DNA from 2 places in the Bradyrhizobium sp. Unk1 genome. Region 1 is predicted to be linked to the other one. Evidence: riboswitches for the same ligand, from Rfam matches in the RefSeq annotation. Region 1 holds a riboswitch; the other holds the start of a gene.
The links. Region 1 has a riboswitch for cobalamin ahead of AC5ZFO_RS01105 (TonB-dependent receptor). Riboswitches for the same ligand answer to the same signal wherever they lie in the genome.

Region 1 (7,664 bases):
ATGCACGATCATGATGGGCACGCCGATCACCTCGGCATGGCTGATGGCGCGATGCGTCGCCTCGCGCTCGACCGCCTGCGGCCGCGACACGCCGTGATAATACGGCGCGATATGGCCCTCGCGCTCCAGCTTGGCGGTGAGGAAACGGATCGCGTCGTAGCCCTCGCAATGGACCATGACCAGCGCCTCTTCGCGGCGCGCGACATCGAACACCTCGAGCAACTGCTTGTCGCTGAGCACGAGATCGTCATAGGTCATGAACACCTTGAACGAGGTGTAGCCGTCCTTGACCAGCGCCGGCAGCTCCTGCCCGAGCACGACCGCGGTGGGGTCGGAGATGATGAGGTGGAAGGCGGTGTCGATGTAGCACTCGCCCTCGGCGAGCTTGCGGTAGTTCTCGACGCAGGTGCGGAGCGACGTCCCCTTCTCCTGGAGCGCGAAGGGCAGCACCATGGTGTTGCCGCCAGCCGCCGCCGCGCGCGTTGCCGAAGCAAAATCGTCGGCCATCACCACGTCCGGGCCTGACGATTGCGAGATATGAACGTGGCTGTCGATCCCGCCCGGCAGCGCCAGCAGACCCGTCGCGTCGATCTCGCGCACCGCACCTTCAATGCGGTCGGCGATGCTGACGATGCGCCCGTCGCGAATGCCGATATCGGCGCGAAACTCGTCGCTGGCCGTCACGATGGTGCCGCCGCGAATGGCGAGATCGAGCTGCGTCACAGGCGTCTCCGTCACTTGATAACCGCTGATGTCTGGAAGATCCGGCCCCAAGCCGCAAGGGCTGCGACGTCGCCACCGGCGAGTTCGAGCGTCCGCCACAGCGTGACCGCGACCGAGTCCAGCACGGCGATGCCCAACTCCCGTTCGAGCGAGGCGGTCAGCGCGGCGCCGTCGAGATTGGTGCAGAGAATGACGACGGCATCGGCGCCGTCCGCCGCGACCGCGCGGATCATGTCGGCGATCGTCGCGGGCGTGACCTCACCGAAGGAAAAATTATCGCGCAGGCCGAGATGCCGCTCGACGTGAGGGGCGATCCCCTCCTCGGCCCAGACATCGCCGATACGCCGTTGCACATCGTCCGTATAGGGGGAGACCAGGCCGACGCGTCCGGCGCCGAGCGCGCGGACGGCGTCGATGCAGGCGAGCGTGGAGGTCGTCGCCGGGATATCGGTCCGCGCCGCGATCGCCTCGCACAGGCTCCGGTCGCGGCCGATACCGAGCCAGCTTGCCGACGTACCGTTCCAGGCAATGGCATCGACCTTGGCGTCCGCCAGCAGATCCGCCGCCGGCAGCATCACCGAGGCATCGAACTGGTTCAGCGCCGCGGCATCGAGCGCGATCTCGGTGACGCGGAAGCGCGAGAAATGCGCGGTGACGCCGTCCACGCCATGCAGCATGGAATAGGTGACAGGCTCCAGCACCGAGTTGGACGACGGGGTCATCATGCCGAGGCGCTTGCGCTGAATTGACATCGATTGCGATCGCCCAATTGAGGGAATGTACCGCTGCGCCCCCCTCGGACGATCATCCGCGCCTGCCATCGCCCGCGCAACCCGCAATTTGCATGGCGCATATGATTTGTTCGATACGCAGCTCAAGCCGCGAAGGTCGACCGCAAGCGCCGCCAGCCGATGACGATGCCGGTGACGGAAAATGCCAGCCCGAGCAAGCAGAGCCCGACGACCAGGACATCGCGCAGACGCGGATGCGCCATGAGAACGGGAAAATCGAGCGTGTGCAGCGCGCTGTAGAACCAGCGATAGGCCCGCCGCGAGGCATCCAGGCGTTGCAGCACGCGGCCGTCGGCACCGTCGATGTCGAACCAGAGGTCGCCGCATCGGGAGCGATAGGCGGGCGCTCCGGGGACGGCGGAGCGCGCGGGATAGTCGTCATTGTCGGCAAGAACGGACGGGGCGCCGCAGCCCGGCGCAAGGCGCGTCGTCAGGTCATGGACATCCCTCTCGCCGAGGAATGCCACCTGCCGGCTGCGGATCGCCTCCTCCGTTTTAGTCAAGGTCTGACTGGCGAGGCCGGTCCGGTCGCGCCGGTAGACAACACCGTTGACGGCGAACCATTCGACTTCGCGAGCCGACGGCTGACCGAACGGCGGGGCGGTCGTCCAGTCCGGCGCGGCATACACCACGCCCGCTTCGGTCGGGGTCAGCTCCCCGCGCGAGAACAGCCGGCCGTGATCCATCGAGAGCCAGCCACTGAAACTCCAGGTCAGCACGAAAACGGTCGCGACGAGACCAATGATGTGATGCAGCGCGTGCCAGCCGCGATAAGGCGACGAGATCCGGCGGCCTCGAATCCTGATCCTGATAATTCCGAGCACCGCGCCGAGCGTCGCCGCGATAAGAGCCACAAGCGACAATGTCGAGACCACCTGATCCCAAAGGGACCAGTTGCTCCTCAGGACTGTCGGATAGATCCAGTGCAGGACGCTGCCGGCCCAATTCCACCCGCGCTCGCTGCGGGTCGTATCCAGCACGACTTCGCCGGTGCGCGAGGAGACATAGATCTCGGTTCCGGCCGCATCCCCAAGAGCGACGCGCAACAGAGGCCGATGTCGATCAAAGCCGTTCGGTACGCTCCATTGATCATAATCCGCGCCCGCAATCATCGCCGCCCGCGCAGCATCGAGCCCGCGTTGCCGGGCATGATCCCGCGCGATACCGACCGCGACGCCGGCGGACGCCACCGATGCATCCCGTCCGTCGGAGGCATGGACCGCGCGCACACGCGACGGGCTCGATACGACATAGACCGGCCCGTCGCTCCGCTGGACCAGGCGAACGCGCGTGGCGTCCGCGATCCCGCCCGCGGCAACGGCATCCGCGACCGCAATCTTCACCTCTCCGCGATCAACCGGCGCGAGCCCGGCAAAGCGTTCCGCTTCCGTCAATGACGGAAACGGGACGAAGTGCATCACGATTCCGCTCGCGAACCACATCGCGAACAGCAGGCAGAACGCGATCCCGATCCAGCGATGCAGCAGGACGATCGCGTTCATCATGTGATCAATGCCCTACCATTTGAACGCGGCCGAGAGCTCATAGGTCCTGGGCGCACCGAGCAGGATCTGGTCGGGATAGAACGGATCGCCCCAGATCGCGTAGCGCTTGTCGGTGATGTTGCGCACGCGGAAGCCCAGACGGGCCTGGTCGACCGCGTTGAACACCGTCTTCGGGATGTCGACGAAGGCGTAGACGTCGGCGACGGTGTAGGCCTTCATCGTCACGACGTTGGCATCGGTGTTGTAGCGGTCGCCGACATAGCGGCCCGTGATGCCGAGTTCCACCGGCCAAGGCGTGAAGAACCGGTACGACGCACCGGCATTGGCCACGATGCGCGGCACGTTCGGCGGCGTATTGCCAGAGAACGAGCCGCCGACGAAGTTGTAATCGGCATAACGGGCATCGACATACGCGATGTTGCCCCAGAGGCGCAGCGGCTCGATCGGGCGCACCGCGGCGGCAAGCTCGACACCTTTCGATTCCTGCCGTCCCGCGATGTTGAGCGTCTGGCCGCCGGCTGCCGCATAGACGTTTTTGCGCACGATGTCATAGGCCGAGAACGACCACTCCGCCCGGTTGTCCCAGAACAGGTGCTTGACGCCGGTCTCGTAGGTGCGCGCGGTGGTCAGGTCCAGGTTCTGGGTCGGAGCAAGCAGGAATATATTGTTGGCCGAGATGTCGGCGCCGGTGGCGTATTGGCTGAAGAAGGTTAAGCCGGGGACGGCGTCCCACGTATAACCGATGCGACCCGTCGTCGGGACCCAGGATTGTGAGAACGGGAAGCCCGCTTTCTCCAGTCCGTTCTTGTCGGTCGAGTTGCGGTCGAGCCCGATATGCTCGACTCGCAAACCACCAATCAGCGCGAAGCTGCGGGTCAGCTTCAGCCGGTCCTCGAACGACAAGGCCTCGTTGTCGATGCGCGCGGTCTGCTGCTGCGTCGTCAGCAAACCGTAATAGCCGCGATTGGGATCGATCAGCGAAACGGAGTCGCCTGGGAAGTTTGCGGCGCCCGGCCGGACGAAATCGAGATAGCTCGACGACAGTGTCGTAACCAGCCGGTTGTCGAAGCCGGCGATGTTCGTGTCCCAGATCAGGTCGGTGATATTGCCCACCAGCCGTTGGCTGTGTGCGACGTAGAAGCGTTCACGATCGACCAGGTTCGTACCGGAATTGAACGCCTCGACCTCATTGTTGAACCAGGTACGCTCCGCGCCATAACCATAGGCTTGGCTCTTCAACGTCAGATCAGGCGCGAGCTTCAGCTCGAAACCGCCGCGCAGCCAGACTTCCTGCGCCACGTTGCGGTTGTCGAGGACGTTGTAATTGGTGTTGAAGGTTCGGTCGTCGATGGTGACCGCACCGAGATCGGTTTTGTTGTAGTTCGAGACGTAATTTCCGGAGACAATCCCTGCCGTCGCATGCGAGCCGCTGAAGGCGACCGGCACCAGCGGTGCGCCCCAATAGGCCTTTCCGCGATCCTCGCGGTACTCGATCGCGCCCCAGACCTTGAGGCTGTCGGAGATGCGGTAGTTGAGCTGGCCAGACACATCCAGCGTCTTGGTATTGGTGTCGTCGGCAAAGCCGTTGAGCGAGGAGCGGCTGATGTCGAAGCGGTAGTCCAGCCCCTGCACATTGGTGCTGCCGCCCGAGCCGTAATGGGCGCGGAATGAGTTCAGCGAGTCCCAGGAGAAATCAGCCTCGTTGCGGATCGCTCCGGTGTGCGGCTGCTTGGTGACAAGATTGATCGAGCCGCCGGCGGCGCCCTCGCCCGAGATCAGCGAGGCCGGGCCTTTGAGGAACTCCACGGCCTCCAGATTGGCCGTGTCCATGATCCGCGAGGTCATGTTCTGCGGGCCGATCTTGATGCCGTTGTAGAGCGTGTTGATCTGGCTGTTGGTAAAGCCGCGCATCGAGAAGCCCGCCGGCTCCCCCGGCGCGTCGCCCGAGGTCACGCCGACCGCGCCCTGCGCCCCCTCGGACACGGTACGATAGCCCTGCTCGCGCATAGTCTCGGCCGAGATGACTTCCACGGTGGCCGGTATCTCCCGCACGGTCAGCCCAAGGCGCGAGGCGCTTTCGGCCACCGCATTGGTGTTGAGCGGCGTCTGCGCCGTCGCAGGCGTCACGGCGGGTTTTGGCGCTGCGGATGCGGCCGGCCTGCGTGCGGCCGCGCGGCGCGTGCTCTGGGCTTCCCGGGCAGCCGGCTTGCGGGATTGGGCGGGCGACACCTCCACGGGCGGCAGCGGTTCGCGGGCCTGTTGCGCCAGCGCGGTGGGCAGATCGAGAACGGCAAAGGACGTGAGCGCGGCGGAAGCGAGCAGGACGCTGCGCGGTCGTACGATACGGATGGAAGACACGGTCTTGGACCTCGGTATGACGTCAGTGGCACGTCACAGCGAACCAGGTCCAACCTTCGGCCTTCCAGCCTTCCGATGAAGCCGAATGTCTGTACTCCCCGACCGACATCTTCGCGTGTGACCACGGCTGACGGCAGGTCTCCTGGCTCGCGGGTCAGTACCTTGCATCGCCTTCCCGGGACCGAGATACCCAGTGGCTCGTGACGCAAGATTCGCCGCTTACAGTTGCGGGGGCAGCCGCGGCATTGGGGACAAATCCCCGCACCGCATTCCCTTTTCATCCCCACTCGGGGAAACCGTCAAAGCCATCTAGGATTACCAACAAGACGGAGTCAATGTGCCGGTGCGACGTTATTGCCGCAGCGACCAACTTCCTTGGAGATAAGCATGGAAGGCGAGACCTTCCTCTGGCTGATACGGCATGCGCCCGTTGACGGCGTCAAAGGGACGATCCACGCGGCCGACGCGCCCGCCGATCTCGGCGATCGCGTGCAGCTGGAGGCGTTGCGGCAGAGGCTCCCGCCAGATGCTGCGAGCTTGGCGAGCCCGGCGCGACGCACGGTCGAGACGGCGCGCGCGCTGGGACTCGAACCCGCGTTGGTGCCCGAGTTCAGTGAGCAGGATTTTGGCAACTGGACCGGCCGGCGGCATGACGAGCTCGCGGCGACCGGCGGTGAGGCCTATGTGCAGTTCTGGAGCGATCCGGCGCACGGGCGGCCGCCTTGCGGCGAAAGCTTCGAGGATCAGGTCGCGCGCGTCCGGCTCGGTCTCGCGCAAATCGGCGCCGGCTCGGCAACGCTCGTCGTGCACTCCGGCACGATCCGCGCCGCACTCTGCATTGCGCTGGACCTGACACCACAAGCGGCCCTGCGCTTCGTGATCGATCCGTTGTCACTGACCCGGATCGACCGGCTCGCCGCGGGCTGGCGCGTCGTCGCGGTCAATCAGCGCGCGGCTTGAGCCGGATCAGGCCGGGCGATCCGGCACGTTGGCCTGCGCGAAGGTCGCCATGCCGTTGTGAAGGCTGCACGCGAGCCGCACCAGCGGCAGCGCGATGGCCGCGCCCGATCCTTCGCCGAGCCTGAGATCGAGGCTGATCAACGGCTGCACGTTCAGCGCACGCAGCACCAGCCGATGTCCCTGCTCCGCCGATTGATGCGACGGCAGCAGGAATGAGTGGCACGACGGGTTCAGCCGCACCGCCGCCAGCGCTGCCACCGATACGATGAAGCCATCGATCAACACGGGAATGCGGGCTTGCGCAGCCGCAATGATGGCACCGCAAATCGCCGCGATCTCGAGGCCGCCGACGGCGCACAGAATCTGTTCCGGCAAAGCGCCCGCAACGCCGTGACGCGCAATCGCCGCATCGATCACACCCGCCTTGTGCGCGCGGCCGGCCGCATCGACGCCGGTACCGCTGCCCGCGATCTCCTCGGCACTGATGCCGAGCAGGCTCGCCGCAATCGCCGCCGACGTCGTGGTATTGCCGATGCCCATCTCGCCGAAGATCAGGAGATCGGGCCTGCCGGCTGCCGCGCGCGCGACTGCGCGCTGACCGGCCTCGAAGGCGAATGCCAGCTCCGTCGGGGTGAGCGCGGCTTCCACGCTGAAATCGCGCGTGCCCTGGCGCGGCTTGTCGGTGACAACGCCCGCGATCGCCTCCTGCGCCAGCGTGCCGGCGTCGACGACCTCAAGGTTTGAGCCAAGCTCACGCGCCAGCACCGAGATCGCGGCACCGCCCGAGGCAAAATTCGCCATCATCGCGATGGTCACTCCTTGCGGATAGGCCGACACGCCCTGCGCGACGATGCCGTGATCGCCGGCGAAGACGATGATCGGCACCCGCGCGGCGCGCGGCTGCTCGGTTGCCTGCAGGCCCGCAAGCTCGACCGCAAGCTGCTCCAGCCGGCCGAGCGCGCCGGCCGGTTTTGTGAGTTGCGCCTGACGCGCGAGCGCCGCCTCGCGATGAACCGCGGAAATCTCGGGGCATTTTTGGGTGACCCATTCGGGGAGCATGCTGCCTCGCTTACGGCCTGCGCTTGAGAATGTAGCTGTCCATGATCCAGCCGTGCCACTCGCGCGCATCCTGTCGTGCGGCAACGATGCGCGGGCCGATCTCGGCCAGAACGCCCGACATGGCAATCTGATCGGGCATGCCGAGATAGGCGCCCCACCAGATGTGCAGCCCGCTTGGATCGAGCGACTGGAATGCCGTGCCACCGTCGAGCATCACCACCACGGTATCGACGCCCTGCGGCCAGCCGCCTTCGCGCAAGCGACGGCC
Region 2 (7,664 bases), on a different contig from region 1:
ACCTCCTCCCATTTGCGCGTCTTCAGGCCGCAGTCCGGATTGACCCAGAGCTGCGAATCCTGCAGCCGGGCCCGAGCCAACGCCATCAGCTCCGTCATTTCGCCCGTCTCGGGAACGCGTGGAGAGTGGATGTCGTAGACGCCCGGCCCGATCTGATTTGGATATTCGTAGTTCCTGAACGCGTCGAGTAGTTCCATTTTCGAGCGCGACGTCTCGATCGAAATGACATCTGCGTCCATTGCAGCGATCGCACCGATGATGTCGTTGAACTCCGAGTAGCACATATGTGTATGAATTTGCGTTTCATCGGCGACGCCCGATGAGCAGATGCGGAAGCAATCCACGGCCCAGTCGAGATAGGCCGTCCACTCCGATCGACGCAACGGCATTCCTTCGCGCAGTGCGGCTTCGTCGATCTGGATCATGGTCGCACCAGCATTCTCGAGATCGCGGACTTCGTCTCGGATCGCGAGCGCAATCTGGCGGCAGACCTCGCTTCTGGGAACATCATCGCGAACAAAGGACCAGTTCAAGATCGTCACCGGTCCGGTCAACATCGCCTTCATCGGCTTCCTCGTTAGTGATTGCGCGTAGCGCCACCAGTCCACGGTGATAGGCTTCGACCGCACTACATCGCCAAACAGGATCGGTGGCCTGACGCAGCGCGAGCCGTAGGACTGCACCCATCCGTTCCTGGTAAATGCGAAGCCGGCGAGCTGCTCGCCGAAGTACTGCACCATGTCATTGCGCTCGAACTCGCCGTGCACGAGGACGTCGAGACCGATGTCCTCCTGCCAACGTACGGCGCGCGCAGTCTCGTCCTTGAGGAACCTGTCGTATTGCTCGTCACTTATCGCGCCTCGCGCATGCGCCGCACGAGCATTCCGGACCTCTGTGGTCTGCGGAAACGATCCGATCGTCGTGGTAGGAAAAGCCGGTAGTCCGAAACGATTGCTTTGGATCTCGGTACGGCGGGGAAATGGGCTCGCGCGCCGACGCGTGGTCTGATCGATCGCTTTCATCCGGACAGCGACATTGGCATCACGGATTTTCGGCGAAGTTCGGCGGATAGTCGCGGCACATTCCGACTCGGCAAGAGCTAGCGCAACATTCTGGTTGCCTGCGAGTGCCCGCGCCAGGATCGCGAGCTCCCGCATCTTCTGGACTGCGAAAGCAAGCCAGCTCTTGACGTCGGAAGCGAGCCCGGTTTCGAGTTCAACATCGACCGGCACATGAAGCAGCGAGCAGGATGGGGCAATCTGTACACGATCCTTGCCGAGCTTCGCAATCGCGGGTCCGAGCCGCTGGCGCAGCGAGGACAAATTCGACCGCCATACATTCCGGCCGTCGACGACACCGAGCGACATGACGAGATCACTTCGGCCGCCAGCGATGACCTGGTCCAACAACTGTGGCGCCCGAACGAGATCGAGGTGCAGTCCGGCAACTGGCAGGCTCAAGGCGGTGTCCAGATTGGCCCCGAGGTCGCCGAAATAGCTGGCAACTAAGATGTTGATGGCTGGCCCCTCCTTTTCGAGCCGGTCATAGGCATGTCGCAAAGATTGTCGCGCCCTCTCATCCAGATCAAGAACCAGGCAGGGCTCGTCGAACTGAACCCAATTTGCCCCACGTTGGGCCAATTCCTGCAGAACCTCGATATAGGCCGGTATCAGTTCATCCAGTAGTGAGAGTGGCTGGAACGCAGGATCGGGACTCTTGCCGAGCTTTAGGAATGTGACAGGCCCGATCAGGACAGGGCGGGTCTGAAAGCCAAGGGCCTTGGCTTCCTCATACTCCTCGATCGGCTTGCGAGAGCATAGCCTGAAAGTCTGTCCCCTGTGAAATTCGGGGACCATGTAATGGTAGTTGGTGTCGAACCACTTGGTCATCTCCTGCGCAGGTGCGCCAAAACCCCGCGGTCCGTGACCGCAACTCGCATCCTGATCGTCGCATTCTGATCCGCGGGCCATGGCGAAGTACGTCTTGAGCGAAACGGATTCGCCTTTCGAGGCGTAGATCTCCGGGATGGCGCCAACCATGACACTTGTGTCGAGCACCTGATCATACAGCGAGAAATCGTTGGATGGAATGACCGTGACGCCGATAGATTTCTGACGAGCCCAATTTGCGGCACGCAGGCCAGCTGCGTCCTCGAGCAACTGCTGTTCGCTGCTTTTTCCGGCCCAGTAGCTTTCTAGAGCGAGTTTGAGCTCGCGCCTTGGACCGATGCGTGGCGTTCCTAGCGTGGCAACCGGAAGGGAGAGAAGAGACATAGCGTTAACCCCAAGTTGGGGGCAGAGGCCGTGGCGGACGCAGGCAGGGAAAGTCGCGCGGTGCGACGGCTGCTTGGCGCACCACCGGGACACCCCGCCCGTGGACGAATATATTGTCGGGGCAGGTCTCCTGGCTCGCGGGTCATCGCTTCTGTCCGGCCTTCCCGAAGCCGCGCAGGCTTCAGTGACATCGTTGGACAGCGGCTTGCCGCTCACAGTTGCGGGGGCAGCGCCGGCATAGTCACCGGCTTCCCTCTTAGCTCCGGATCAAATGGAAACCGGAGAACCTCGACGACTTGGATTATCGGCAAGAGAAGTCTTCCGTCAACCTCTCAGATTATGTCTCAAGCTGATGCTGCGACATCTGCTACGCGAATGACCGTGCATCTCTATCGTTGAGATGATGTAGAAGCGCTCTCCAATCAGCGATACGGAATGACCATCGCAGCTGCCCGCGGGCCGCATGCCAGATCGGTGGAAGGGACAAATGCGGCTTGCGCGGTCGGGACTGCTGCCTCGAGCAGAACGCATCTGTTGCGAGTCCCGGCTTCCCCGCGGTTGCTTGAGCACGTCCACCATCCAGCCACCTTCTCGGCCCACAGGATCCGTGTTGGTAGGCCCAAGCTGGCAAAGCCAGTAACAATACCCGGCCAGCACGTTGATTTGCGGTCCAGCCAGACTCCAAATGCTCGGCGGTGAAGATCGGCTTCGCCTCGTTGGCCATCGAGTGCAAAGCGAACCTGACTGAGGCTGTTCTCGACTTCCGGAGCGCCGCATGTCGAAAGGAGCGCCAAACGCACCATGGCCCATTGGCCGCAAATGCCCAAACGCATGGCAGAGATCGAAAGGCACATTCTGGCAACGATACCGAATCAAACGGTTCAATGGCGGCAAACGTGCTCCCAATTCTCATCAGAAACTTGGCACTGAGGCGTTCCGCTGCGCCGTCGAATATCCGGTGCGTGACGAGGATGCATAAGCCGCGCTGGATAGCGCTGAACGGAAACATCCAGACGTGGGCCAGTCGGAAAGTCGACAAAGAGGACACAAAAGCGGTTCGAATTGCCGTCTATTACCTGGCACGAAGAATGCAAGTCTTCGGCATGCCCAGTCTCCTCCTGCTGGGCATGTCCAGCACAGCAAATTGAGGCTGTCGCCGGCAGCGAAGTTAGCGGCGCGTGACATTGAGGGGAGCGCCTGCTCGCACGGGACACCATCGGTCTCCCCGTTGCGTCGCCGCTAACTTCTTGCGCTCGCGCATAACAGGTTGAAGGTTGCCCGCTTTGGAATGACGTGTGGATGAAACCAGATAGGCCGACAGTTATGAGGAAAATGTTTGGAAGACGCGCGTTATGGTTTTGTCTCGGTCAATCCCTGATCTGCCTGGCCGGGCTGGCTCCGACGAGCAACAGTGTTCGCGCCAACGAGAGCCCCCTTATCGAAAGATTCAAGTCAACGTGGCGAGCGCAAGACGGCGAGACAATAGAACAAATTATCTCCAACGTCTCGAAGGTGGCACAGTTTGTCCCTCGAATGTGGGGCGTCGCTGAACTTGACCAAAACGACTATGTTTTCGTTTCGTGGACCAGGCACCGGAATGATACATCAGACGAACAGTACGTTATCACCTGGAAGATCGCGCTCGACGGCACGATTCAACTTGCGTCGACCTATGCAAAGCCGATGGAATTGGGCTGGCGCGCCCTGGCGCTCTCGTTGATCGCCAGTGAAGTCAAGGATGGCAAAAGGGACGCAAATCTTCGCTTTCTGCATGATCCGAGCAACTTCAACTTTGTGACGACTACGCAAGGCCAGCTCGGCGATCTTCTGCGGCAGGGCCACTGCACTATCGTTGAACCTGTTGGAGTGGACTACTTGCCGAAGCAGAATGACAAGCCGACCGAGAAAGGTGATCTGTGGCGCGTTTTGCTTTTAGTGAACTGTAATATCCCAGGGCCCCGTTTTTTTACACACAACGGGGTCATCACTTTCGAGAAGAGCGAAGGGCAAGATTGGGAGCCGCAATCCTCCTTTGCCAAGCGTATCGCGGCCTTTCCACCTGGCTCCTGGTTCGCTCGCATGGAGCCAAAGGAACGGGAAGAGTTAGAGGGGAGCGAAGGCCCTCGGTAAAATGGTCGCGCAGAGCAAGATCGCGCCGCAGCTCCTTCCGCCGAACGCCTCAGAGCAACTGCAAGAGATATCAGCTCTACAATGTCCGTGTTTACGCTTTCGCAACAGTCGCGAGCCTTTCCCGCAGCCTTCAGCCCGTCAGGAACAAATCGGGCAGCCCGATTACCTCCGACTCTTTCTGCGAGGCGTCGAGCTCAGCGGCGCGTGCCAGCTGGCGAGATTTGGCCCCCGGCGCACCCGACGCAGTGGGAGGACACCAATCCGCGAGGAACCAGCTTTCCAAGCCACTCTTCAAGGGGCCGGGCCTGGAGATGCATGCCTCGGGCCCAAGCCCATCCGGCGTGCGCGCCGCGCATCGCGCACTGACTGGCACCCCCAAGAGCGTGAGCATGCCGACGCCGAGGCGGCACGCGGATCGAGTGCTTCTACGAAACCCGTTAAGACGGTAATCGGGCAGTGTTAGTGGGCCGGCATGCCTCCTGAGCACCGGCCTCTTTCCGATTGCCCCCGGCGAGGAGCCCCGGAGCCGTGCGCGAGGCATCAAGGACCGAACAGAGTCGGCGCTAGATTTCCTCGCGCGCATTCGTCTGCGCGTCAAAGATCCGGATTTGAAGCATGGGAAAACGCTTCTTTAGTTCTACTCCGCCTGCCCTGGCGCCGTCTCTGGTTGCGAATTCGGCTCTGAGTTGGCCATCCACTTCAAGCGCGTAAGAAGAGACCGGCAATTCCCGGGGGGCTGCAACCATTTCATTCCCATTGTGTAGCGAGGTCGTTGAGAATGATTTGTAGCTTGAGTCGGTTAAACCGCACCAGAACTACCTGCCCGAGTGCCGCGATGGGGCAACCATGTTGTGGATTGAGGCCTCGCACCGAATCGCGATCCTCCCAACACGCGGGCGCCTTACCCGTCGCCCGGTGCCTATACGACGAAGCCACGGAGTTGCCGTTCCAAATTTCCCTGGCGCAACGCACGCCCTTGCGCCGGGCTTGCTGGGTAACTCTCCACATGTGATCGCGGTGAACCGTACTAAGAGAGAGCGGCCGCCAGTCGCGCCGCCTGGGTCATGACAATCCAGTCCTTGTACGAACCCGGCCGCGGCACCACGAACGATTCTGGTGCCGCGCAGACGTGCGAAAAGCCACAATGCGATTGGCATCAACGACCATCCCGGCTGACTCTCCGAAAGAGGGCTCCGGGTTTCGCGCGGTTTGTGCAAACGATACCGGCTCATTATACGCAGCGGGCATTGAGCTGAACTCCGTGGCCGCCTTTGTCCGGATCTCAGAGGAAGCGAGACCAGATTTTTCGAACATCAGTCTTTTCCTGACAAGAATTTGCGGCGAAATGTCATCGCCCTCGCTGAAACCGTCGGCAGCCTTGCCGATGGTGGTTGCCTCAAAGCATAGCCAGGCGCTCCTCCCGGCCTGACTTCCACTCGACCGTCAAGATTCACAGGCGACTTTTGTTCTTCAACCGCGTGAGAAACAGCGTTCCGAGGTTCGGCTTTCTCCCGCATACCGAGTTCGCGGCTGAGCGATGGGGATCTCCTCCTCAGGTCGAGAGGGTGCAGTGCGTGCCCAGAGAGAGACCGGCGAGCTTCGTAGGATACCTCGACACGCACACACCGGAAGAAATCGCTTGAACCTCACCCAGCGTCAGGTCGTAGCTTGGAAATGACGGCCACGCTTTCATAGAGCAAACGTCGAAAGATGTCGGCCGAATAACGGACATAGCGTTTAAGCAGTCGAATGTGGCGGCGCCGGATCGTGCGTGAACATGGATCAAGAGCGAGAGGTTATTGTCGGGATGAAGCACCGCGTAATGATGGTCGCATTGTTCGCTGTCATCACATCTCCGGTCTGCGCGGCGAGGCTCAGCGGCCCTCCGCGCATCCTCGACGGCAATACGATCGAGATCGAGCAAACCAAGCTTCGGCTCTCAGGCATCGAAGCTCCCGAGACTGACCAGATTTGCCTCGACGCCCACGGTCGGAAATGGGCTTGCGGCGTAGCTGCTCGCGACGAGCTGATCAAGCATTCGAACGGACGAACGTGGGATTGTCATACCACAGGAGTTGATGAATACGGCAGGTCACGCGGAAGTTGCTTCATAGAAGGCGAGGACGTGAACGCCTGGATGGTACGCTCCGGCTGGGCATTATCGTCGGGTCCTTCTACCCATACCTACGTTATCTATGAGGTTGTGGCGAGCAAAGCCTATGCGGGGCTGTGGTCGGGGGCGTTCATCGCGCCCTGGGACTGGCGTGACCGCAGCAAGGGGACGATCATCATCGGCGCGAGCTCGGTTCCGATCGACGCTCAGGAACTCCTGCTCGGGTTCGCGCTGCTATCGGACCCGCCCTCGTCCGAGTGTCTGATAAAAGGCACCGTAGACCCCAACGGCGAGCGCATTTATCACCTGCCCGGGCAGCTCAGTTACGAACATATCGACATGACGAAGAAGCCCGGTGAACGCTGGCTCTGCAGCGAAGCGGAAGCCGAAGCCACCGGGTGGCGTAAAGCCGCGCGATGAGGTGAGATGCATGCATGCAGGCCATTCTCCGACCTATCTGACCAAGATCGCGCCTTCGCGCCGCTCGCTGTTGCTGTTCACTATTTCGTCGGTTTGCCTGCGGCTTGGCAACAACATTGTCGATGCGAAGGAAGCAAAAACGCCACCCAAGCCAGATAACCTGATCTCGCCGGAGGCTGCCCTGAAGCGGCTGATGGAAGGGAACGATCGCTATGTCCAGGGCGTATCACGGAGCGACGATTTCAAGCGCGAGCGCCCGATTTTGGTGGATGGGCAAAATCCATATGCCGCGGTTCTGAGCTGCGCCGATTCTCGCGTGGCGCCTGAACTTGTCTTCGGCAGCGGACTTGGTGATCTGTTTGTCTGCCGCCTCGCAGGCAACTTCGCCAACGATGACACGCTCGCCAGTATGGAATATGCGGTGGCCGCGCTGAACACGCCGCTGATCCTGGTACTTGGGCACGATCATTGCGGTGCGATAGAAGCCACGATCAAGTCGATCCACGACGATAAGCCGCCGCCGGGGCACATTTCATCCCTCGTCGCTGCGCTTGCGCCTGCGGCAAAAGCATCTCGCCAGCAAACCGGTGACACGTTCGCCGAAACAACTCGACAAAATGTAATCAATAACGTCAACAAACTCAAATCGACGGGGCCGATTCTGAACGCGGCAGTTGAGCAGAACAGACTGAAGGTCGTCGGCGGCCTGTATCGGCTCGACACCGGCA

Region 2: it holds a riboswitch for cobalamin, as region 1 does, so the genes downstream of both, metE (5-methyltetrahydropteroyltriglutamate--homocysteine S-methyltransferase) here and AC5ZFO_RS01105 (TonB-dependent receptor) in region 1, are expected to answer to the same signal.

Annotation. Positions count from the first base shown of each region.
Region 1 is NZ_JCAMOP010000001.1:256,672-264,335, forward strand. It holds gene hydA (dihydropyrimidinase) at 1-723, opposite strand, end outside; gene AC5ZFO_RS01095 (maleate cis-trans isomerase family protein) at 735-1,475, opposite strand; gene AC5ZFO_RS01100 (PepSY domain-containing protein) at 1,598-3,019, opposite strand; gene AC5ZFO_RS01105 (TonB-dependent receptor) at 3,032-5,377, opposite strand; cobalamin riboswitch at 5,493-5,693, opposite strand; gene AC5ZFO_RS01110 (histidine phosphatase family protein) at 5,765-6,337, shown strand; gene cobT (nicotinate-nucleotide--dimethylbenzimidazole phosphoribosyltransferase) at 6,344-7,396, opposite strand; gene cobF (precorrin-6A synthase (deacetylating)) at 7,407-7,664, opposite strand, start outside.
Region 2 is NZ_JCAMOP010000046.1:55,777-63,440, forward strand. It holds gene metE (5-methyltetrahydropteroyltriglutamate--homocysteine S-methyltransferase) at 1-2,273, opposite strand, end outside; cobalamin riboswitch at 2,377-2,579, opposite strand; gene AC5ZFO_RS39135 (nodulate formation efficiency C protein) at 3,597-4,403, shown strand; gene AC5ZFO_RS39140 (thermonuclease family protein) at 6,181-6,936, shown strand; gene AC5ZFO_RS39145 (carbonic anhydrase) at 6,947-7,664, shown strand, end outside.